Regions from separate parts of the Variovorax nitratireducens genome, predicted to be linked through region 2. Evidence: predicted binding sites of a transcription regulator. Region 2 holds the regulator's gene; each other region holds the start of a gene.

Region 1 (4,210 bases), on a different contig from region 2:
AGGCACTGCCGAGCTTTTCGGCGGCCGGGCCGTTGGCCCGGCGCGGGTCGCGCACCTCGACGCAGAGCGCGGTGCGGGTAACCCAATGCGCCGACTCGCCGCGCAGCGGCTGGCGCGTGGCGGGGTGCTTGTTGGTGTCGACCGCGGCGGGGCCGCCCGCGCCCTGCATGCGCAACTGGCTGGCCAGCACCGGCGGCGTGCCGAAGGCGTAGGGCACTTCGCCGAGGTCGCCGGTCGCGCCGTTGGCGCCACCCGTGCCATCGCCGAATCCGCTGGCGGCCGGTGCCGTCGCCATGCCGGTGTAGCGGGCCCGATAGACGGCTGCGCTCGGCAGCACGTCGCGCGGCGCGCTCGGGTCGCGGTCGATGAGGTAGGGGTAGTCGCTCTTGTTGGCCCAGGGCTGCGAATCGAGCGGCAGGCGATAGCCCATCGGCGAATCGCCCGGAATAAGGAACAGGCGGTCGTCGCGCAGGAACCAGGGGCCGGTTTTCCAGCCTGGGCCTTCGAGGGCGGGCGCATCGCCCTCGGCGCTGGCCGGCTCGATCGGCAGCATGTAGCCGATCACCGCATCGAGCTTCTGCGTGAAAACGCGGCGCAAGCGCACGCGTTCGAGCTCGTCATCGAGATTGGATTCGAACGGGTCGACGTTGACCGGCAGGCGGCGTTCGCGCCAGAGGTAGTAGTAGATGTCTTCGTAGCCGGGCTGGATGTAGCGCTCGGTCAGGCCGAGCTTGTGGGCCAGCACGGTGGTGAAGCGGCGTGCGTCTTCGCTCGTGTAGTGCGTGGGATGGCGCTCGTCGGCGAACAGTTCGGGGTCGTGCCACAGCCTTTGCCCGTCGGCGCGCCAGAAGATCGAGAGCGCCCAACGCGGCAATTGCTCACCGGGATACCACTTGCCCTGACCGAAATGCAGGAAGCCGCCATCGCCGTATTCGGCGCGCAGCTTCTGCACGAGTTCGGTGGCGTAGCCGCGCTTCGTGGGGCCGAGCGCATCGGTGTTCCATTCGGCCGCATCGCGGTCGCTGGTGGCCACATAGGTCGGCTCGCCGCCCATCGTGAGGCGCACGTCGCCGGCCTTGAGGCGCTTGTCGACCGCTTCGCCGAGGGCCAGCACTTCGGCCCACTGCTCTTCGGTGTAGGGCTTGGTGACGCGCGGCGATTCGTAGATGCGCGACACCTTCATTTCGTGGGCGAACTCGACCTCGGCGTCGTCCACCACGCCTTCAATCGGCGCGGCGCTCGAGGGTGTCGGCGTGCAGGCGAGCGGGATGTGGCCTTCGCCGGCCAGCAGGCCCGAGGTGGCGTCGAGGCCGACCCATCCGGCGCCCGGCAGGAACACTTCGCACCAGGCATGGAGGTCGGTGAAGTCGACCGTGGTGCCGCTCGGGCCGTCGAGGGCCTTCACGTCGGGTGTGAGCTGGATCAGGTAGCCCGAGACGAAGCGCGCCGCCAGGCCGCAATGGCGCAGCAACTGCACCAGCAACCAGCCCGAGTCGCGGCAGGAGCCGCTACCGTTGGTGAGCGTCTCTTCCGGCGTCTGCACGCCCGGCTCCATGCGGATCAGGTAGTTGACGTCCTTTTGCACCTGCTGGTTGATGCCCACCAGAAAGTCGATGGTGCGCTGCGCCTTGCGATCCACCTTGTCGATGTAGGCCTGCAACAGCGGGGTCGGCGTCTCGGTGACGAGGTAGGGCGCCAATTCATCGGCCTGCGATTCGGTGTACTCGAAGGGGAAGTTCTCGGCCTGAGGTTCGAGGAAAAAGTCGAAGGGGTTGTAGACCGCCATCTCGACCACGAGGTCGACCGTAACCTTGAATTCGGTGGCTTTTTCAGGGAATACCAGCCGCGCCTGGTAGTTGGCGAACGGATCCTGCATCCAGTTGACGAAATGGCCCGCGGGCTCGACCTGCAGCGAATACGAGATGACGTTGCTGCGGCAATGCGGCGCAGGGCGCAGGCGGACGACTTGCGGGCCCAGCTGCACGGGGCGGTCGTACTTGTAGTGGGTAACGTGATGGAGCGCGGCGTGAATGGACATGTTTTGGAGGTGTCGTGAAAGGGCGCGGTGACACACGCATACTAGCCCACCAGCAAAGCAATTAACGCGCCACGCAGCGCGTCAACAGGGAGGATGGGCATCGTGCGAGGGAGACTCCGATCGTGAGCGCCGGCAATGACACCAGCATTGCCGCGCGCCGGGCCTGGGCCTTCGTGGCGATGGCCGGCTCGGTGCTTGGCGCCGGCTTGCAACTGCAGCAGCCGGCGCTCTGGCCGGTCGCTGTGTATGCCTGCGCAGGGGCTGTGTCGCTATCGGGCCTGTGGCTGCTTGGGCAGCACCGCCAGCGAGTCGGCCGCGCGAACTGGCCCTTGGCGCTGATGCTGGGCGCGCTGATGGGCTTCGCGCTGGCGGGTGCGCGTGCCGCGGTCTATGCGGAGGGTGCGCTCGACCCGGCGCTGGAAGGGCGCGACTTGCAGGTGCTCGGCGTGGTCGCCCAGATGCCGCAACGCGGTGAAGGTGCGCTGCGCTTCCGGCTCGAGGTCGAGTCGGCCCGCTGGGCCGGGCAGGCGCAGGGTGCCGAACCCCGCGAACTGCGGCGCTGGCCAGCCACGATTTCACTGGGCTGGTACGCGGAAAACACCGGGCTCTGGGGTCGCCCGGCGCCGTCCGCGACGCAACTCGACAAGCCGCCTGAAACGCCGCGCCCGCCGGCCGCCCTGCACGCCGGAGAGCGCTGGCGCATGACCGTGCGGCTCAAGGCGCCGCATGGCAATTTCAATCCACACGGCTTCGACCAGGAGCTGTGGATGTGGGAGCAGGGTGTGCAGGCCACCGGCTATGTGCGCACTGGTGCGCGCGATGTGGCGCCCGAGCGCATGGGCGGCACCTGGCAACACCCGGTCGAGCGGGCCCGCGAAGCGGTGCGGGACGCGGTGTTCGCGCGCGTCGCCGACCGTCGCCTTGCGGGCGTGATCGCCGCGCTGGTGACGGGCGACCAGAGCGCGATCGATCGGGCCGATTGGGACATCTTCCGGGCCACTGGCGTGGCGCATCTGATGAGCATCTCGGGGCTCCACATCACCATGTTCGCCTGGCTTGCGGCGGCGTTCGTGGGCGTGCTCTGGCGACGCAGTGCACGTTGCATGTTGTGGTGGCCGGCACCGCATGCGGCGCTGGTGGGCGGGGTGCTGCTGGCCACGCTCTACGCGGTCTTCAGCGGCTGGGGCGTGCCGTCGCAGCGCACCGTGTGCATGCTGGCCACGGTCGCCCTGCTTCGGTTGACGGGGCGGCGCTGGCCCCTGCCCAACCTCTGGCTGGCCGCCTGCGCGGTGGTGGTGGCACTCGACCCCTGGGCGCTGATGCAGGCCGGCTTCTGGCTCAGCTTCGTCGCGGTCGGCGTGCTGTTTGCGACGGATTCAGGCGCGTCCCGCGAGGGCAGGACAGGTGCCACAGCCCGATTGCTTCATATGTTTCGGGAGCAATGGGTGGTCACGCTGGCACTGGCGCCGCTGGGTCTTTTGCTGTTCCAGCAGGTCTCGCTGGTCGGGCTCGCGGCCAACGCAGTTGCGATTCCGTGGGTGACGCTGGTAGTGACGCCGCTGGCCATGCTCGGCGTGCTGGTGCCGTCGCTGTGGCATGCGGCGGCCTGGGCCGTGCAGGCGCTGGCGCTGCTGCTGCAATGGCTTGCGGGCTGGCCTTTCGCCACCGTATCGAGCGGTGCGCCGCCAGGCTGGCTGGCCCTGTGCGGTGTCGCCGGTGGGGTGTTGCTGGCGATGCGTCTGCCGCCTTCGGTGCGCGCGCTTGGGTTGCCGCTGTTGTTGCCGGTGCTGCTGTGGCAGCCCGCGCGGCCGCCTGCCGGCGAGTTCGGGTTGCTGGCAGCCGATATCGGGCAGGGCAACGCGGTGCTGGTGCGCACCGCGGGCCACAGCCTGCTCTACGACAGCGGCCCGCAGTACAGCCTTGAAAGCGACGCCGGCCACCGCGTCCTCGTTCCGTTGCTGCGGGCGCTCGACGAGCGGCTCGATACGCTGGTGCTGAGCCACCGCGACGCCGACCACACCGGCGGCGCCCCAGCGGTGCTGGCCATGCAGCCGCAGGCCCGGTTGCGCAGCTCGATCGAGCCCTCCCATCCGTTGCAGGCGCTGCGGCCTTCGCAGCGCTGCGAGGCCGGCCAGCAGTGGGAATGGGATGGCGTGCATTTCGAGTTCCTGC
Region 2 (4,210 bases):
GACCTCGCGCCCTACACCCCACTCCCCTCTTCGTCCCTTCCGTCTGGCGGCCCTGTGCCTGTTGGCGCTGTCGGCCGTTCAGGCCGTTCACGCCGAAAAGGCTGACCGCACCAAACCGATGAACATCGAGTCGGACGCGATGCGCTACGACGACCTGAAGCAAACCAGCGTGTTCACCGGCGCGGTAGTGGTGACCAAGGGCACCATCATCATCCGCGGCGCGCGCATCGACGTGCGTCAGGATCCCGAGGGCTACCAGTACGGCGTGGTCACGGCCGCGCCGGGCAAGCTCGCCTATTACAAGCAGCGACGCGACGTGCCGGGTGGCGACGAGTGGATCGAGGGCGAATCCGACCGCATCGAATACGACAGCCGCGCCGACAACGTCAAGTTCATTGGCCATGCCGTGATGCGCCGGCTGATCGGCGCCAAGGTCAACGACGAGAGCAGCGGCCCGCTGATCGTGTACGACCAGAGCAACGACACCTTCACCGTGAACGGCTCGACCCTGCCGCCGGAGACCGCCGTGGCAACCGGCCAGCAGGGCAACCGTGTGCGCGCCGTGCTGACGCCGCGCACCGCCGCCCCTGGCACCCCGGGCGGCAAGGCGGCGGCGCCCGCGCCGACCCCGGCGCCGGGCACCGGTCTGCGTCCGTCCACCACGCTCGACGGGGAACCGCGCAAGTGAGCGACCTTACGGCGACGATCGACCGCAGCGGCGAGCCCTCGTTCGAAGGCGGCAGCAGCCGCGCCACGGCCGTGCCACTGGCCACGACCGGCAGCCGGCTCGAAGCGCGCGGGTTGCAGAAGACGTACGGCAGCCGCATGGTGGTCAAGAACGTGTCGCTCGACGTGCAGAAGGGCGAAGTGGTCGGCTTGCTGGGCCCCAACGGCGCCGGCAAGACCACTTCGTTCTACATGATCGTGGGCCTGGTGCGCGCCGACGCCGGCGAGATCACCATCGACGGCGAGCCGATCGCGCACATGCCGATCCACCGCCGCGCCCGCATGGGCCTGAGCTACCTGCCGCAGGAGGCGTCGATCTTCCGCAAGCTCACCGTGGAGCAGAACGTGCGCGCCGTGCTCGAGCTGCAGTTCGAGCCCGACGCCAGCGGCAAGCCGGCGCCCCTCACCAAGGCCCGCACCGAAGAGCGGTTGACCGAGCTGCTGACCGACCTGCGCGTCGACCATCTGCGCGATTCGCCCGCACTCTCGCTTTCGGGCGGCGAGCGCCGCCGCGTCGAAATCGCACGGGCGCTGGCCACGCAGCCACGCTTCATCCTGCTGGACGAACCCTTCGCGGGGATCGACCCGATCGCGGTGATCGAGATCCAGCGAATCATCAACTTCCTGAAAGAGCGCGGCATCGGCGTGCTGATCACCGACCACAACGTGCGCGAAACGCTGGGCATCTGCGACCACGCTTTCATCATCAGCGACGGGCAGGTGCTGGCACAAGGCACGCCCTCGGAGATTGTCGACAACGCCGAGGTACGGCGCGTGTACCTGGGCGAACACTTCCGGATGTAGGGCCTGCGGCAATGAAGCAAGGCCTGTCGCTGCGCGTCTCGCAGCATCTGGCGCTGACGCCCCAACTCCAGCAGTCGATCCGCCTGCTGCAGCTCTCCACGCTCGAACTGAGCCAGGAGGTCGAGCAGATGCTCGACGACAACCCGTTTCTGGAACGCACGGCGGAAGAGGCCGCCCGCGAGGAATTCGGGCTCGATACAGCCGATGCCCCGGCGCCGCGCGACGATGAATTCGCCACCGGTTCCATCGCCGGAAACACCGACGGAGCGGGCACTTCGACCGCCAGCGACTCTGAAGCCGCAGCCGCCGATGCGCCCACGGAAAGCCTTGCCGACAGCGAGCCCGACTGGGGCGGCGACGGCACGGTCGACATGGTGCCGGACGACAGCGAGTGGGGCGGCGACGCGCCGGCCCGCGCCAACAACCTCGGCAACGACGAGCGCGCCGATGCGACCGAACTGGCGCGCAGCCAGGAATCGCTGCAGTCGTTCCTGCACCGCCAGGCCCTCAGCCTGCGGCTGAACGACACCGATCGCGCGGCGCTGCGCTTCCTGATCGAATCGCTCAACGACGACGGCTACCTCGAAGATTCGCTGCCCGCGCTCGCCTCTGGCCTGGCCGGCGCCGACAACGACCAGTTCGACGACCTCGTGCATCACTTCCAGATGGCGCTGGGCCTGCTGCAGAGCCTGGAGCCGGTCGGCGTCGGCGCACGCGATCTCGGCGAATGCCTCGCGATCCAGGTGAAGGCGCTGGCGCGCCCCGACGAGAGCGAGAACGAACTGCAGGTGCGCAAGATCGCGATCGCGATCTGCAAGCTGCCGATGGAATTGCTCGCGCGGCGGGACTTCAAGCGTCTGGCCACGCTCACGCGCAGCAGCGAAGAGTTGGTGCGCGGCGCGATGCAGCTGATCGCGCGGCTCGAGCCCAAGCCGGGCCGCCGCTTCGTCGACGTCGAGCGCAACGTGGTGGTGCCCGACGTGATCGTCACGCGCACCGGCCGCGGCGCCAGCCTCAAATTCCGCGTCATGCTCAACCCCGACGTGATGCCGCGCCTGCGTGTGCACGACATCTACGCCGGTGCGCTCAAGGCGCACAAGGGCGAGGGCAGCCAGGCGCTGTCGCAGCGGCTGCAGGAGGCGCGCTGGTTCATCAAGAACATCCAGCAGCGCTTCGACACCATCCTGCGCGTGAGCAACGCCATCGTCGAGCGGCAGAAGAACTTCTTCGTGCATGGCGAACTCGCCATGCGGCCGCTGGTGCTGCGCGAGATCGCCGACGAGCTGGGCCTGCACGAGTCCACCATCAGCCGCGTGACCACGGCCAAGTACATGGCCACGCCCTACGGCACGGTCGAACTCAAGTATTTCTTCGGCTCCGCGCTCGGCACCGAGACCGGCGGCAATGCCTCGAGCACCGCGGTGCGCGCGCTGATCAAGCAGTTCGTGACCTCCGAGAACATCAAGAAGCCGCTGTCCGACAGCCAGATCTCCGACATGCTCAAGGAGCAGGGGATCGAATGCGCCCGCCGCACGGTCGCCAAGTACCGCGAGGCGCTGCGCATCGCGCCGGCCAACCTGCGCAAAGCGCTGTAGCTCGCCCCCAGGCTGCGCGCACTTCGTGTCGCTTCGCCAACCCCCTGCCGGGGGCGGCGCCAGCGGCCCGGCGGAGCCGGTTCCGCGGCACCCCACGAAGGGCGCCCCCACGAAGGCACCCCACGAAGGACGCCCGACAAAGTCAGGGGCGCAGCAAACCTTGGCCTGCTGCCGCTACCAGCACGGCGCGCAAATCCGCCGCCCGCACGGGCTTGCGCAGCGCATGCCAGCCGCGCTGCTGCGCGAGCCGCTGGGTGACCGGCTCGATGTCGGCCGATACCAGCGCGATCGTCAGGTCGGGGCGCTGTTCATGCAGCAGTTCGGCCAGCGCCACGCCGTCGAGTTCGCCGGGCAGGCGGATGTCGCAGAGCGCCACGTCGATCGCGGGCAGGTCGGCCAGTGCCAGCGCCTCGGCCGCGCTCGTGTAGATGCGCGGCTCGGCCTGCCAGTGGCGCAGCAGCGCGGCGATGCTGTCGGCCACCACCGTGTTGTCTTCCACCACCAGCACCGCGATGCCGGGGCGCAGCGGTTGCGGGTCGGCCGGCACGGGCACGGCGTCGTCAACCGCCTCGGGCAGCACCAGGTCGGCCGGCGCGGCTTCGAGCTCGAAGCCGAACACGGCGCCGCGGCCCGGCACCGAGCGCAGCGTGATGACGAAGCCCAGGCGCTCGGCCAGCCGGCGCACGATAGCCAGCCCCAGCCCATGTCCGCGCCGCAGGTTGCGCTCCACATTGCCCACCTGCTCGAAGTCGCCGAACACGCGTTGCTGCGCCTCGGGCGCGATGCCGATGCCGGCGTCGCGCACTTCCACGCGCCAGGCCGCCCCGGCACGGCGCCGTCGCACCGCCAGCAGCACGCGGCCCTGGGGCGCGAACTTGAGCGCGTTGTCGACCAGGTTGCCGAGGATGCGGCGCAGCGCCACGGCGTCCGTCCAGGCCAGCGCATCAGCCGGGCAGCGGACCCGCACGCGGCTCGACTGGCGCGCGAAGCTCTGCAGCAGAGGCGCCAGCGCCACCGGCGTGGGGTGCAGCGGATCGGCGGCGGCTTCGATGCGGCCGATTTCGAGCAGCTGGTTGGTCAGCCCC
Region 3 (4,210 bases), on a different contig from region 2:
CTCTGGATCAGTCCGCGCTTCCACCGGCTGCACCACAGCATCGGGCTGGGCCATGAGTCGGCCGGCCCCCGTACGCTGGGCGGCCATAACTTCGGCGTGCTGTTGCCGTGGTGGGACATGCTGTTTCGCACCGGCAACTTCGAGAACCGGTATGACGCCACCGGCATCCGCGATCAGGTCGAGCCCGATGCCGCCGGCCGCGTGCGCGACTACGGGCGCGGCTTCTGGGCCCAGCAGTGGACCGGGCTCCAGCGCATGCTGGGCCGCTGAATTCGTAGCGTATCCTCGGCAGCGATGCGCCTCCTTCTCGATTCCTTCTGGCGCGCGGTGGCTTATTGCCTGCGACCGCGCGTGATGCTGCTGTCGCTGCTGCCGCTCGGGCTCATGCTGGCGCTGGCGGCGCTGTTCGGTTACTTCTTCTGGGCGTCGACGGTGGCTTGGACCCGGGAGGCGCTCGACGCCTGGCCGCTGCTTTCCAGCTTCTGGGGCTGGATCGGCCGCCTGTTCTCCGGCGACGTGACAGCAATGCTCGCCCCGCTGGTGGTGGTGATCGCGGCGACGCCGCTGCTGGTCGTGGTGTCGCTGGTGATCGTGGCCGGCCTCATGGCGCCGGCGCTCACGCGGCTGGTCGGCGAGCGCCGCTTTCCGGCGCTGGAACAGAAGAAGGGCGCTTCCTTTATCGGCAGCGTGGCCCGCTCGCTGGGACTCACGCTGCTGGCGCTGGTCGCGCTGGTGGTCTCGATGCCACTGTGGCTGATTCCACCGCTGGTGCTGATCCTGCCGCCGCTGATCTGGGGCTGGCTCACCTACCGCGTGATGAGCTTCGACGCGCTGGCCGAACATGCCAGCCCTGAAGAGCGCGCCGCACTGCTGCGCGCGCACCGGTTGCCGTTGCTCGGAATCGGCGTGCTGTGCGGCTACCTCGGCGCGGCGCCGAGCATCGTCTGGGCCTCCGGCCTGTTGTTCGCCGCGGCGTTCTTCGTGCTCGTTCCGCTTGCGATCTGGATCTACACGCTGGTGTTTGCGTTCTCGGCCCTCTGGTTTGCACACTATTGTCTTGACGCGCTGGCACAGTTGCGGGCGCAGCGCGCCGCGCTCGCGACCGCCGATCCGACGCCTGCGCTCGAGGCTGATCGCACCGTCGAAACACTATGGAGTTCTCCATGAAACGCGCGATCGGCATGCTCATCGTGGGCGACGAAATCCTCTCCGGCAAGCGGCTCGACAAGCACATGCCCAAGGTCATCGAGATGCTCGCCGCGCGCGGTCTGTCGCTCGATTGGGCCGAGTACGTGGGCGACGAGCCCGCGCGCATCACGGCTGCGCTCAAGCGCGCGTTCGACTCCGGCGACATCGTGTTCTCGACCGGTGGCATCGGTGCCACGCCCGACGACCACACGCGGCAGTGCGCCGCCGCGGCGCTCGGTGTACCGCTGGCGTTGCACCCCGAAGCGGAGTTGCTGATCCGCGAGCGCATGCAGGACACGGCGCGCGAGCAGGGGGTGCCCTACGAGGCCGATCGCCCTGACAACGTCCACCGCCTCAACATGGGCGTGTTCCCGCAGGGCGCCACGATCATCCGCAACCCTTACAACAAGATTCCCGGCTTCAGCGTGGGTGACGTGCACTTCGTACCTGGCTTCCCGGTCATGGCCTGGCCGATGATCGAAGCGGTACTCGACACGCGCTACACCGACCTGTTTGCGCACGGCCAGAGCGCCGAGAAGTCGGTGATCGTCTACGGCGCGATGGAGGCTACGCTGACGCCGCTGATGGAGGCCGTCGAACGCACCCATCCCGGCGTCAAGGTGTTCAGCCTCCCGAGCGTGGATCATCCCGAGCATGGCCGTCACATCGAACTGGGCGTCAAGGGCCCTGCAGAGGGGCTCCACGCCGCGTACACGCAACTGATCGAGGGCCTGCACGGCTACGATGCGCGACTTGGCCCCGAAATGGTGCGATGAACTACCATGCACCAAAATGAGTAAATACTGGTTCATTCTGGGTTGTGAGCGGGGGCTAAAGCCTGTGCGCAGCACCCTGGCAATGGCATAGAAACTGCATTCGCTTCCCCCGCATTCCTAACCACCATCCACAAGGAGAATTTGATGGCAAAGACCGTCGCCGACGTACTCAAACTCGTGAAAGAAAGCGAGGTCAAGTTCGTCGATTTCCGTTTCACTGACACCCGTGGCAAGGAACAGCACGTCACCGTGCCGGTTTCCGCTTTCGACGAAAGCAAGTTCACCGACGGTCACGCCTTCGACGGCTCCTCGATCGCTGGCTGGAAGGGCATTGAAGCTTCGGACATGCAACTCATGCCCGACCCGAACACCGCAAACATCGACCCGTTCTTCGAAGAAACGACGCTGATCCTGACCTGCGACGTGATCGATCCGTCGGACGGCAAGGCCTATGAGCGCGACCCGCGTTCGCTGGCCAAGCGCGCCGAGGCCTACATGAAAGCCTCGGGCCTGGGCGATACCGCCTATTTCGGACCGGAACCCGAATTCTTCGTGTTCGACAGCGTGCGCTGGAAGAACGACATGTCGGGCTGCTTCGTGAAGATCGATTCCGAAGAAGCTTCGTGGAACACCGACAAGGAATACGAACACGGCAACACCGGCCATCGCCCGGCCGTCAAGGGCGGCTACTTCCCGGTGCCCCCGGTCGACAGCTTCCAGGACATGCGCTCGGAAATGTGCCTGGTGCTCGAATCGCTCGGCATCCCGGTCGAAGTGCATCACCATGAAGTGGCGAACGCCGGCCAGATGGAACTGGGCACCCGTTTCAGCACGCTGATCCAGCGCGCCGACTGGGTTCAGCTGCAGAAGTACGTGATCCACAACGTGGCCCATGCCTACGGCAAGACCGCCACCTTCATGCCCAAGCCCATCGTTGGCGACAACGGCTCCGGCATGCACGTGCACCAGTCGGTCTGGAAGGACGGCAAGAACCTGTTTGCCGGTGACGGCTATGCGGGCCTCTCGGAATTCGCGCTGCACTACATCGGCGGCATCATCAAGCACGCCCGCGCGCTGAACGCCATCACGAACCCCGGCACCAACAGCTACAAGCGCCTGGTGCCCGGCTTCGAAGCCCCGGTGAAGCTGGCCTACTCGGCCAAGAACCGCTCGGCTTCGATCCGCATCCCGTTCGTGGCCAACCCGAAGGGCCGCCGCGTCGAGGCGCGCTTCCCCGATCCGCTGATGAACCCGTACCTCGGTTTCGCCGCGCTTCTGATGGCCGGCCTCGACGGCGTCGAGAACAAGATCGATCCGGGCGAAGCCGCCAGCAAGGATCTGTACCACCTGCCGCCGGAAGAAGACGCGCTGATCCCGACCGTGTGCCACAGCCTCGACCAGGCGCTGGAATACCTCGACAAGGATCGTGCATTCCTGACCAAGGGCGGCGTGTTCACCGATTCGTATATCGACGCCTACATCGACCTCAAGATGCAGGAAGTCACGCGCTTTCGCATGGCGACCCATCCGGTCGAGTTCGACATGTACTACTCGCTGTAATGTTGCGCGAGACTGCGGCAGCCCCTTGAAAGGGCCCGTCGCGTCAAATAAGGACGGCCTGGCGCCGTCCTTTTTCTTTGGGCGGGAACATGCGACTGGCATCGGCATCGAATTGCAGGAAAATGGCACTTTGCCGCGCACTTCCTCCAAGACCATGAAGACTGTCGTTTCCTTTCTTTTGCTGCCAATGGCCCTGCTGGCCGTCGCACCGGCGTTCGCGCAGGAGCGCGTCTGGCGCTGCGGCAACGAATACACCAACAACGCGACCGACGCGCAGAAGCGCGGCTGCAAGATCATGGAAGGCGGCAACGTCACGGTGGTTCAGGGCTCGGCACGTGCCGCGACGGCGCCTTCCAGCGGCGGAGGCGGCGCGGCGGTCAAGGCGCCCCCGGGCAGTCCGCGCGTGGAGGGGGTCGACCAACGCGCCCGGGACGGCGAAGCCCGCTCGGTGCTGCAGTCCGAACTCAAGAAGGCCGAAGCGCGCCAGGCCGAACTGCTCAAGGATTTCAACAACGGCGAGCCGGAGAAGCAGGGCAGCGAAGGCCGCAACTACCAGAAGTACCTGGATCGCGTGGCCGAAATGAAAGCCGAGATCGCGCGCAATGAAAGCGACATCGCCGGCATTCGCCGCGAAATCGGCCGGCTGCCGGCCGCTTCCCAGTAACCATGGCCTTTGGCAAGGCCCC
Region 4 (4,210 bases), 580 kb from region 2:
GGCGACGGCACCCGAAGCGGCACCCAGCATCGAGGCCTTGCCGCGCATCAGCGCTTCACCGATGCACCATGCGAGCACGGCAGCGGCGGTGGCCGAGAAGGTGTTCATGAACGCGAGCACGGCGCTGGTGCCGGCTTCGAGGGCCGAACCGGCGTTGAAGCCGAACCAGCCCACCCACAGCAGCGAGGCACCGACCATGGTCAGCGTCAGCGAATGCGGCGTGAAGGCTTCCTTGCCGTAACCGACGCGCTTGCCGATCACATAGGCACCGACCAGGCCGGCAACGGCCGCATTGATGTGCACCACGGTGCCGCCTGCGAAGTCGAGCGCGCCCCACTGCCAGAGCAGGCCGGCCTTGCCGTTCATCTCGTCGACCACGCCAGCGGCGGTGTAGGCATCCGGGCCCATCCAGAACCAGACCATGTGCGCGATCGGCGCATAGCTGAAGGTGAACCAGATCACCATGAACAGCAGCACCGCCGAGAACTTGGCTCGCTCGGCGAAGGCACCGACGATCAGGCAGCAGGTGATGCCGGCGAACGTGGCCTGGAAGGCGGCGAACAGCAACTCGGGGATGTAGACACCCTTGCTGAAGGTCGCGGCTGGGGCGAACACGCCGGTGGCCGGGTCGAAGATGCCCTTCATGAACAGCCGGTCGAACCCGCCGATGAAGGAGTTGCCCTCGGTGAACGCCAGGCTGTAGCCGTATATGAGCCACAGCACCACGATCATCGAGAAGGTGACCATGACCTGCATGAGCACCGACAGCATGTTCTTGCTGCGGACCAGGCCGCCGTAGAACAGTGCGAGGCCCGGGATGGTCATCATGATGACCAGCAGCGTCGACAGCATCATCCAGCTGGTGTCGCCCTTGTTGAAGGACGGGGCCGGTGCAGCAGCAGGTGCTGCGGCGGGCGCGGCGGCAGCTGCCGCGGGCGCTGCTGCGGCGGCGGGCGCGGCCGGTGCGGGTGCGGCGGCCGGGGCTGCCGCGGCAGCGGGGGCCGAAGCTTCCGCGGCCGGAGGCGTCTGGGCAAAGCCGGTGACGCCAGCGGTGAGAACGCTCAGGCCGAGCGCGAGGGAGACGAGCAGTTTTTTCATTTCGGTGTTCTTTCGTGCCTTGAAGTACCTGATCAGAGGGCTTCGCGGCCGGTTTCGCCGGTGCGGATGCGAACGACCTGCTCGAGGTTGTAGACAAAAATCTTGCCGTCGCCGATCTTGCCGGTGCGGGCTGCGCCCTCGACCGCCTCGATCACGCGCTCAACCAGTTCGTCGGACACAGCCGCTTCGATCTTGACCTTCGGCAGGAAGTCGACCACGTACTCTGCGCCACGGTAGAGCTCGGTATGGCCCTTCTGTCGGCCGAAGCCCTTGACTTCGGTCACGGTGATGCCTTGCACACCGATCGCCGAGAGCGCCTCGCGCACCTCGTCGAGCTTGAAGGGTTTGATGATGGCTGTGACCAGCTTCATGGTTTTATGACTCCTGAGGAATAAAGGGATGGGCGCGGCACGCAGGCCGCGCCTGGCTGTGCCGCGTCAGAGCGTCTTGGTCAGGGTGACGATGAAGCGGGCCTTGTTGATGGATTGCTGCTGGGCGCCGAAGGTACCGAAGTCCGGGATTTCGATGCCGGGGTTGCTGGTCAGCAGGTAGGAGCTCTTCTTGTTGGCGCCCACGACCGCGCCCGAAAGCGACAGGCCGCCACCGAAGTCGTAGCTGGCGCCCACGTTGTAGTCGACATAGCTCTTGTAGCCCAGGCTGCGGATGTCGCTCGACATGCGCGTGTAGCCGACCGCCGCCTTCAGCGTGAGCTTCGGAACGATTTCCTTGCTGTAGGCAAGGTTCAAGTAGCCGGTGCCGCGGCCCTTCAGGCCCGAACCGTTCTTGGTGCCGGCAAAGCCGAAGTAGTCCTTCGACACGGTGTGCGAGTACTTCAGCGTGAAGGCGCCGATGACTTCGTTGGTATAGGTACCTGCGCCGTAGATTTCGGTGGTGTTGCCCAGGCTGTTGCCCGGGTAGATGTAGGTCAGCACGCCCACGTCCCAGTCGATCGGGCCGCCCTTGAACTTGTAACCGCCGTAGATGTCGCTCTCGATGCTGTTGCCCTGGAGCCAGTTGACGCTGGAGTTCCAGTTGCCGACGTAGAAGCCGCTCTCGTGCGCGTAGTCGAAACCGCCCTGGATCGCGGGCTTGACGGCGCGCGTCTTGTAGTAGTCGTTCTTGCCGATCTGATCCTGATCCTGGCCACGGAACTTGTAGTTGGTGGTCAGCGAGATGTTGGCCGTCAACGGCGACGCGGGCGCCGGGTCCGCTGCCGGCGTCGTTTGGGCCAAGACTGCGCTCGACGCGGTCAGTGCTGCGGCCAGCGCGACCAAAGCCTTGGCGGTTTTACGGTGCATCATCGGGGGAACTCCTGGGAGGGTGTGGATTGAGGGTGGAACCCGTTCAAAGCAGGGAGCGTGCCAAAGTGGGTAGCGGCGATGCCGCGGCGCAACACGAGTTCCCTTGCAAACAACCGATTCGTCATCCAATGTTTCGGCATGGGGGCGAGTAGACAGGAAAGAAAGCAAGATTGCACCAAAGATGGACGCACCATCTTGGTGAAGGGAGAGAAAAATGAGTTTATCTTTGGTGCAGAGCCGTGCCTTGCTCGGCCTGGAAGCGGCCAGCGTCACGGTCGAGGTGCATCTGGCCAACGGCCTGCCCAGTTTCACGCTGGTCGGCCTGGCGGATGTCGAAGTGAAAGAGGCGCGTGAACGGGTGCGCTGCGCGATCCAGAACGCCGGCCTCGAGTTTCCGAACAACAAGCGGATCACAGTCAATCTGGCACCGGCCGATCTGCCCAAGGATTCTGGCCGCTTCGATCTGCCGATCGCACTCGGCATCCTTGCCGCCAGCGGCCAGATCGACGCGGCGCGGCTGGCCGGCTACGAATTTGCCGGCGAGTTGTCGCTCTCTGGCCAGCTGCGGCCGGTGCGCGGCGCACTCGCCATGGCGCTGGCACTGCACAGCCGGGGCATTGCGACCCGGCTCGTGCTGCCGACCGACAGCGCCCGGGAAGCCGCCCTGGTGCCGGACTCGCAGATCTACGGCGCCCGTCATCTGCTCGATGTAGTGCGCCAGTTTCTGCCGGCAGGCGCCACCGATCTTCCGGAGCCAGCGCCCGGTGATGATGGATGGACAAGGGTTTCAGCCGAAGCCGGCACTCACCTCGAGAATTATCCGGAGCTGTCCGACGTGAAGGGCCATGCCGGCGCCAAGCGCGCGCTGGAGATCGCTGCGGCAGGTTCGCACAGCCTTCTGATGGTCGGCCCGCCAGGCTCCGGCAAGTCGATGCTGGCGCAGCGGTTCGCGGGCCTGTTGCCGGCCATGACGGTCCAAGAGGCGCTGGAGAGCGCAGCGGTGTCGAGCCTTGGCGGCCGCTTCGCAGTCGAACGCTGGATGCGCCGGCCGCTCGCGGCGCCGCACCACACCGCGAGTGCGATCGCGCTGGTGGGCGGTGGCTCGCCGCCGCGCCCCGGCGAAATCTCGCTGGCGCACCATGGCGTGCTGTTCCTCGACGAGCTGCCCGAGTTTCCGCGGGCCGCGCTGGAGGCGCTGCGCGAGCCGCTGGAGACCGGCACGATCACGATCGCGCGGGCCGCCAGGCGCGCCGAGTTCCCGGCGCGCTTCCAGCTCATTGCCGCGATGAACCCGTGCCCCTGCGGTTTTTCGGGCTCGGCGCTGAAGGCCTGCCGCTGCACGCCCGACCAGATTTCGCGCTACCAGGGCAAGCTCAGCGGCCCGTTGCTGGATCGCATCGACCTTCACATCGAAGTGCCGGCCGTGTCTGCGCAAGAGTTGCTGACGGCGCAGCCGGGCGAAGCGACCGCCGGCATCCGCGCCCGGGTCGAGGCGGCGCGCGAGTGCGCGGCTACGCGCCAGGGCAAGCCGAACCAGGCGCTGCAGGGACAGGAAATCGACACCCACGCCGCGCTGGACGATGCGGGCCTGCGCTTCATGCAAACCGCCGCCACCAAACTCGGCTGGAGCGCCCGCTCGACGCACCGCACGCTCAAGGTCGCGCGCACCATTGCCGACCTGGCCGGCGCCACGCAGGTGCAGACGGCGCATGTGGCCGAAGCGGTGCAGTACCGGCGTGCATTGCGCGGTGCTGCTTGACCCGGCGCGCTGCGGGCTAAACTGCCGCCCCTCGCTGTCAGCGCTTGCTGGC

What was found. Region 2 encodes sigma-54, which starts transcription at its own class of promoters, with help from an activator protein. Its sites were predicted from a motif close to TGGCANGNAANCTGCTTT; they were not measured.
Region 1: the regulator sigma-54 is predicted to act here: its motif matches at 2,093-2,110, upstream of ACSFA8_RS20895 (transglutaminase family protein).
Region 3: the regulator sigma-54 is predicted to act here: its motif matches at 2,048-2,065, upstream of glnA (type I glutamate--ammonia ligase).
Region 4: the regulator sigma-54 is predicted to act here: its motif matches at 2,445-2,462, upstream of ACSFA8_RS06045 (TorF family putative porin).

The regions. Positions count from the first base shown of each region.
Region 1 is NZ_JBPJZO010000010.1:64,145-68,354, reverse strand. It holds gene ACSFA8_RS20895 (transglutaminase family protein) at 1-2,038, opposite strand, end outside; gene ACSFA8_RS20890 (DNA internalization-related competence protein ComEC/Rec2) at 2,218-4,210, shown strand, end outside.
Region 2 is NZ_JBPJZO010000002.1:735,372-739,581, forward strand. It holds gene lptA (lipopolysaccharide transport periplasmic protein LptA) at 1-688, shown strand, start outside; gene lptB (LPS export ABC transporter ATP-binding protein) at 760-1,530, shown strand; gene rpoN (RNA polymerase factor sigma-54) at 1,542-3,125, shown strand; gene ACSFA8_RS08790 (hybrid sensor histidine kinase/response regulator) at 3,268-4,210, opposite strand, start outside.
Region 3 is NZ_JBPJZO010000001.1:801,980-806,189, forward strand. It holds gene ACSFA8_RS03710 (sterol desaturase family protein) at 1-270, shown strand, start outside; gene ACSFA8_RS03715 (EI24 domain-containing protein) at 295-1,167, shown strand; gene ACSFA8_RS03720 (competence/damage-inducible protein A) at 1,164-1,964, shown strand; gene glnA (type I glutamate--ammonia ligase) at 2,109-3,524, shown strand; gene ACSFA8_RS03730 (hypothetical protein) at 3,679-4,188, shown strand; gene glnL (nitrogen regulation protein NR(II)) at 4,191-4,210, shown strand, end outside.
Region 4 is NZ_JBPJZO010000002.1:153,269-157,478, forward strand. It holds gene ACSFA8_RS06035 (ammonium transporter) at 1-1,098, opposite strand, end outside; gene glnK (P-II family nitrogen regulator) at 1,131-1,469, opposite strand; gene ACSFA8_RS06045 (TorF family putative porin) at 1,536-2,399, opposite strand; gene ACSFA8_RS06050 (YifB family Mg chelatase-like AAA ATPase) at 2,614-4,158, shown strand.